One region of the Streptomyces sp. NPDC090088 genome, then DNA from elsewhere that is predicted to be linked to it. Evidence: riboswitches for the same ligand, from Rfam matches in the RefSeq annotation. Region 1 holds a riboswitch; the other holds the start of a gene.

The links. Region 1 has a riboswitch for cyclic di-AMP ahead of ACIPSJ_RS36290 (M23 family metallopeptidase). Riboswitches for the same ligand answer to the same signal wherever they lie in the genome.
Positions count from the first base shown of each region.
Region 2: linked by a shared signal. The riboswitch ahead of ACIPSJ_RS16025 (M23 family metallopeptidase) and the one ahead of ACIPSJ_RS36290 (M23 family metallopeptidase) in region 1 are both predicted to bind cyclic di-AMP.

Region 1 is NZ_JBIVDZ010000008.1:531,784-535,047, forward strand. Features, by position in the region: gene ACIPSJ_RS36285 (GntR family transcriptional regulator) at 1-492, opposite strand, end outside; gene ACIPSJ_RS36290 (M23 family metallopeptidase) at 690-1,445, opposite strand; cyclic di-AMP (ydaO/yuaA leader) riboswitch at 1,458-1,621, opposite strand; gene ACIPSJ_RS36295 (M16 family metallopeptidase) at 1,824-3,212, opposite strand; gene ACIPSJ_RS36300 (pitrilysin family protein) at 3,209-3,264, opposite strand, start outside.
Region 2 is NZ_JBIVDZ010000003.1:20,870-24,133, forward strand. Features, by position in the region: gene ACIPSJ_RS16020 (aldo/keto reductase) at 1-757, opposite strand, end outside; gene ACIPSJ_RS16025 (M23 family metallopeptidase) at 943-1,983, opposite strand; cyclic di-AMP (ydaO/yuaA leader) riboswitch at 1,991-2,150, opposite strand; gene ACIPSJ_RS16030 (PP2C family protein-serine/threonine phosphatase) at 2,414-3,264, opposite strand, start outside.

The DNA.
Region 1 (3,264 bases):
GGCGGGCGCGTCGACGGCGTACATCCAGGCGATCTTGTGCCGCAGCTGGGTGAGGGTCGAGGTCAGGGCGTGGCTGCCGGTGGCCTGGGCGAGCGTCTCGTGGAACCAGCCGCCCAGCGAGCGCAGGTCCTCGCTGCTGCCCCGGCGGGCCCGTTCCTGGCCCAGCCTGACGAGTCCGCGCAACACCTTCAGGTGGGCCTCGGTGCGGCGCTGGGCGGCCCGGGAGGCGCCCAGCGGCTCCAGCAGCAGGCGCATCTCCAGCAGGTCGGCGGCCTCCTGCTCGCTCGGTTCGGCGACGCACGCGCCCGCGTGCCGGCGCGTGACCACGAAGCCCTCGGCCTCCAGCGTGCGCAGGGCCTCGCGGACGGGGACGCGCGAGACGCCGTAGCGGCGGGCCAGGAGTTCCTCGGTGAGCCGGCTGCCGCGCTCGTAGACACCCGCGACGATGTCGTCCCGGATCGCCGTGCATACCGAGTGCGCCGGAATACGCATGACCGACCTCCGCCTTAATCCCCGTGAAACGCCGCCGAGTGGCGCCCGTTCCGTGACTCTATTGCAATGAGCGGGAATTTCCGACGGGGGGCCGGATTCCATGGATATATTTTGGACAGCAAGGGCGCGAAAACGGCGAAAGCCCCGGCTCGGGAGCCGGGGCTTCGGAAGATCTCGCGGTGCTCACACCGTCCGCGTCAGACGTTCACGCCGTGCTTGCGGAGGTAGGCGACCGGATCGACGTCCGAGCCGTACTCGGGGGTCGTGCGGGCCTCGAAGTGGAGGTGCGGGCCGGTCGTGTTGCCCGTGGACCCGGAGAGGCCGATCTGCTGGCCCGGGGTGACCTGCTGGCCCACCGAGACGCCTATGGACGACAGGTGGCCGTACTGGGTGTACATGCCGTCGGCCATCTTGATGACGATCTGGTTGCCGTAGGCCCCGCCCCAGCCGGTGGAGACGACCGTGCCGGTGCCGACGGCGTGCACGACCGTGCCACTGGCCGCGTGGAAGTCGATGCCGGTGTGGGCGCCCGAGGACCACAGGGAGCCGCCGGTCTTGTAGCCGGTGGAGACGTACGAGTCGGAGATCGGCGCGACGAAGGCGTTGAGGCGCTTGCGCTCGGCCTCCCGCGCGGCGCGCGCCTTGGCCGCGCGCTCCTTCTTCACCTCCGCGACGGCCTTCTTGCGCGCGGCCTCCTCGGCGGCCTTGCGGTCGGCGGCGGCCTGCTGCGCGGCGGCCTGGGCGTCGATCTGGTCGGCGACCGTGTCGCTGACCGTGATGACCGGGGTGAGGCCGGTCTGCTCGACGGAGTTCTCGGCGGCGAGCGCCGGGGCTGCGGAGACGGTGCCGAGGACACCCGTGGTGGTGAGAGCCGCGATACCGGCGGCCTGCGCGGTGGTGCGCTTCACCCGGCCGGGACGACGGTGCTTCCCGGAGGCGCACATGAACGCCATGTAGAGGCTGGTCCTTTCCTTCCCTCTCGCCTACCGGGTTAGCTGACGGGTTCGGAGCAGGAAGGTCTCCTACGGGCCCCCTCGCGGCTCGCGCGGGCGCCCGATTCACCCCAGGGACGACGTGGGTCCCCGGCTCCCCTGGCTCGCGCCGTACGGGGACTCGGCGATGGCTGTCCGGTGCCGCGGACGCGGCGCACTGCCTGACGGACAGCCCGGAAGAACCTATGAGGGCAGGCTTTCAATGCCCAAACGGATCACGGTTTTTGTAGCGCATCCCACAGGGCAGACAGGCAACCTCCGCCCCAATTCGGACATTTAAGGGCCCTGGTGACACCACGGTCACCAGGGCCCTCGCACGCGCGCGTGTCCGCCGTCCGGCTACTCGGCGGCGACGACCGTGACGGTCCCGATCCCGAGGGCCTCGACGGGCTCCTTGATCTGCGCCGCGTCACCGACGAGGACGGTCACCAGACGGTCCACCGGGAAGGCGTTCACGACGGCCGCGGTGGCCTCCACGGTGCCGGTGGCGGCCAGTTGCCGGTAGAGCGTGGCCTGGAAGTCGTCGGGCAGGTGCTGCTCGACCTGGTCGGCCAGGGTGCCCGCGACGGCCGCCGCCGTCTCGTACTTGAGCGGCGCCACGCCGACGAGGTTCTGCACGGCCACATCGCGCTCGGCGTCCGTGAGGCCCTCGGCGGCGAGAGTGCGCAGCACCGTCCACAGGTCCTGGAGGGCGGGACCGGTGTTCGGGGTGTCCACGGAGCCGCTGATGGCGAGCATCGAGGCGCCGGTGCCGTCGGGGGCGGAGCGCAGGACCTGGCCGAAGGAGCGGACTCCGTAGGTGTAGCCCTTCTCCTCACGCAGGACGCGGTCCAGGCGCGAGGTGAGGGTGCCGCCCAGGCAGTAGGTGCCGAGCACCTGGGCGGGCCAGACCCGGTCGTGCCGGTCGGGGCCGACGCGGCCGATGAGCAGCTGCGTCTGGACGGCGCCGGGGCGATCCACGATGACGACCCGGCCGTTGTCGTCGGCGGTGACCGGCGGCACGGGGCGGGGCTGCCCGGTGGAGCCGCTCCAGGCGCCCAGGGTCTCGCCGAGCAGCTCGTCCAGGTCGATGCCGGTGAGGTCGCCGACGACGACCGCGGTAGCGGTGGCGGGCCGCACATGACGGTCGTAGAACGCGCGGACGGCGGCCGCGTCGATCTTCTCGACGGTGTCCTCGGTGCCCTGGCGCGGACGGGACATCCGCGCGGTCGACGGGAAGAGCTCCTTGTAGAGCTCCTTGGCGGCGCGGCGGCTGGGGTTGGCCAGCTCGTGCGGGATCTCGTCGAGGCGGTTGCGGACCAGCCGCTCGACCTCGCTGTCGGCGAAGGCGGGCGCCCTGAGGGCGTCGGAGAGCAGCCCGAGGCCCTTGGCGAGGCGGGAGGCCGGGACCTCCAGGCTGATCCGGACGCCGGAGTGGTCGGCGTGCGCGTCGAGGGTGGCGCCGGCCCGCTCCAGCTCGGCGGCGTACTCCTCGGCCGAGTGCTTGTCGGTGCCCTCGGAGAAGGCGCGCGCCATGATCGTGGCCACGCCGTCCAGGCTGGCCGGTTCGGCGTCCAGGGGCGCGTCCAGGAGCACCTCGACGGCGACGACCTGCTGGCCGGGGCGGTGGCAACGCAGCACGGTCAGGGCGTTGTCCAGGGTGCCGCGCTCGGGGGCCGGGAAGGCCCAGGGCCTGGCCTCGCCCGGCTGGGGCTGCGGGTGGAAGTCCATGCTGGCGAGCTCGGTCACTTGGCCGTCTCCTCGTTCTCGTTGCCGGCCGCTACGGTCGCTTCCTGCTCCG
Region 2 (3,264 bases), on a different contig from region 1:
CCAGGGCGGCGAGGACCCGCCGGCCGCGCTCGGACTCCAGGTACTGGGCGGCGCGGCCCGCGCGGGCGCTGTCGACCGTCGTGCCGGGACGGTACTTGCCGGTGAGGAAGCCGGCGGCCAGGGAGAAGTACGGGACCGCGGCGAGGCCGGTGCGCGAGGCCAGGTCCTGGAGGGGGCCCTCGTAGGTGTCGCGGGAGACCAGGTTGTAGTGGGGCTGGAGGGCGACGTACCGGGCGAGGCCCTCGCGGTCGGAGAGGTCCAGGGACTCCTGGAGGCGCTCCGGCGTGATGTTGGACGCGGCGATGTGCCGGACCTTGCCCGCCCGCACCAGCTCGTCGAGCGCGCCGATGATCTCCTCGACCGGGATCTCCGGCTTGTCGAAGTGCGTGTAGTAGAGGTCGATGTGGTCGGTGCCGAGACGGCGCAGGGAGGCGTCGGCGGCGGCCTTGATGTTGGCGGCGGACAGGCCGGGGTACTCGGGGTGCTGGCTGACCTTCGTCGCGATGACGATGTCGTCGCGGTTGCCGCGCGCCGTGACCCACTTGCCGATGATCGTCTCGGACTCGCCGCCCTGGTTGCCCTCGATCCAGGCCGTGTAGGAGTCGGCGGTGTCCACGAAGTTGCCGCCGGCGGCCGCGTAGGCGTCCAGGACGGCGAAGGAGGCGGCCTCGTCGGCGGTCCAGCCGAAGACGTTGCCACCGAGGGAGAGCGGGAAGACCTCGAGGTCGGAGGAGCCGAGTTTGCGAAGAGCAGTCATGCTCTGTATCAACGCGGGCCGCCCCGGCAGGCCATCCCGGCGCAGTACGAAGGTTTCGTAAACAGGCGCACGGGCGTCCCGCCGGAAACACCGGACCGGCGGCCCGGACGCCGGGGGGTTGTCGTCGGGGCCGCCGGGGATCCCGGGGGTCGGATCGTGGCTCGTCGCGGGTCGGGGGTGACCCGTTACGGGTTGAGGCCCTTGCCGCGCAGCCAGGTCATGGGGTCGATGCCGGTGGCCTGGCCGCCGGGGTGGACCTCCAGGTGGAGGTGCGGGCCGGTGACGTTGCCGGTGGCGCCCACGCGGCCGATGACATCGCCGGTGGCGACCTTCTGGCCGACGGAGACGCTGATCGACGACTGGTGGCAGAACCACAGCTCGGTGCCGTCGTCCAGGGTCAGGATCGTGCGGTAGCCGTAGGAACCGGCCCAGCCCGCCTCGGTGACCGTGCCGCCGTGGACGGCCTTGATGAGCGTGCCGGTGGGCGCGGCGAAGTCGAGCCCGGTGTGGTAGCCGGAGGACCACATGGAGCCGGCCTGGCCGAAGGTGCCGGTGATCGTGTACGAGACGACCGGCAGCGTGTACTGCTTGGCCAGCGCGGCGAGGCGCTCCTTCTCGGCCTTCGCCTTGGCGTCGGCCTCGGCCTGCTCCTTGGCGTCGGCGGCCTTGGCGGCCGCCGCCTTCACCGCCTTGGCCTCCGCGGCGTAGACCGCCTTGTCGGCGGCGGCCACGGCCTTGGCGCTGGCCTTGGTGTCGAGCTGGTTCTGCTGCTGCTCGGCCTGGGCGATGATCCGGCTGCGCAGCGCCTCGCCGGCGTCGGACGAGGAGGAGTCCGCGTCGGTGGCGGTCGTCGTGGTGGTGACGCTGCTGAGCGCGGTCTGGGTGGCCTGGTGGCCGCCGCCCTCGCCGAGCAGGGAGTCGACGGACGACGGCAGGTCGGGCAGCGAGATGGAGACCGGCGGCTTGCCGGTGTTGGCGCTGGCCATGCCGCCCGCGCCGACGGCGGCGATGACACCGACGCCGAGCACCGTGGAGCTGCGGGCGAGTCCGCCGCCCTTCTGCTTGGCGACGCGGTGCCGGCCGCGTGCCTGGGCGAGGGAATCCTCGGTGGGGTTCCACTCCTCCCAGGGGCCCTCGTCGGTGCGGTAGCTGCCGTAGCCGAAGGTGTCGGGTTGACGCTGGCTGGGCACGAACGGGGCTGTCGGAGCAGGCCGGTTGGACGCCACGCGGGCGCACTCCTTTCCTTCCGTCGCCTACCGGGTTAGCTGACGGGTTCGGAGCGGGAAGGTCTCCTACGCGCGTATACCGACCGATTCCTACCGGCGGCAGCCGTGCGATTCACCCCAAGGTGGTGGTTCCCCGGTTCCCTTGCGGGATTCGGCGCGTGCGCGCGGAGCCGTCGCGGGTGACGGCTGGGACGACCGCGCTGCGTTATCGAACGTTAATAGACCCAGCTGTCAGATTCCAAGCTGTTCTCCTTGATCATTAAGCTTTCAAAGCATGGACTTACCAGCCACGACAGGTCAAAAACGGTCGAGTTGACCAGGCCTCCTGCTCAACACAGGAGTCACACACGTTTTGATGGTGACTCAGACGTTATGCGGAGGGCGGTCGTCCGGCCACCCTCCGTCACGTGCGCCACCCTTGCCGCCGAGCTCAGGGCCGTCGTACGGCGAGCAGCGCCATGTCGTCCGTCATGCCGCCGCCGGTGTGCCGGCGCACCTCGGCCGCGAGCCGGGCCAGCAGGGCGCCGGGGGCGGCGAAGGTACGGCCGGCCAGCCGCCGTTCGGGGTCGTAGAACCGGCCGTGCGCGTCCCGCGCCTCGGAGAGGCCGTCGGTGTACAGCAACAGGGTCGCTCCGCCGGGGAACGCGTGCTCGGCGGCCCGGTCGGGCCACGCCCCCAACGCGCCCATCCCCAGCGGCAGCGCGGCCTCCGGCGCCCGCACCGCGGACACCCGCCCGTCGCCGTACAGCAGCAGGGGCGGCGGATGCCCGCGGTTGACGATCCGGACCGTGCCGTCACCATTGCCATTGCCATTGCCATTGCCATTGCCATTGCCATCGCCGCTGCCGCTGCCGCTGCCGCTGCCGTCGCCGTCTCCGCCGCCGTGCGGGAGTTCGGCGAGTACGGCGGTGGCGAACCCCTCGTCGGCCTCGACCCCGCCGCGCCGCACACCCTCGCGCACCAGCGCCCGCTCCAGCCGCCCGGCAACGGCCTCCAGCGTGGCCTCCTGCTCGGCGGCCTCCCGGAAGGCGCCGATGACCACGGCGACGGCGGCGACCGCGCCCATGCCCTTGCCTCGGACGTCCCCGACCACCAGCCGGACGCCGTACGGGGTGTCCTGGACGGCGTACAGGTCGCCGCCGATGAAGGCGCCCTCCTGGGCGGCCTCGTAACGGGCCGCGATCTCGAAGCCGCCGATCCGCTCGGCGGGCTCGGGCAGCACGGCCCGCTGGGCGGCCTCGGCGATCTCGTGGGCGGAGGCGAGACGCTGGTCGCCGATGC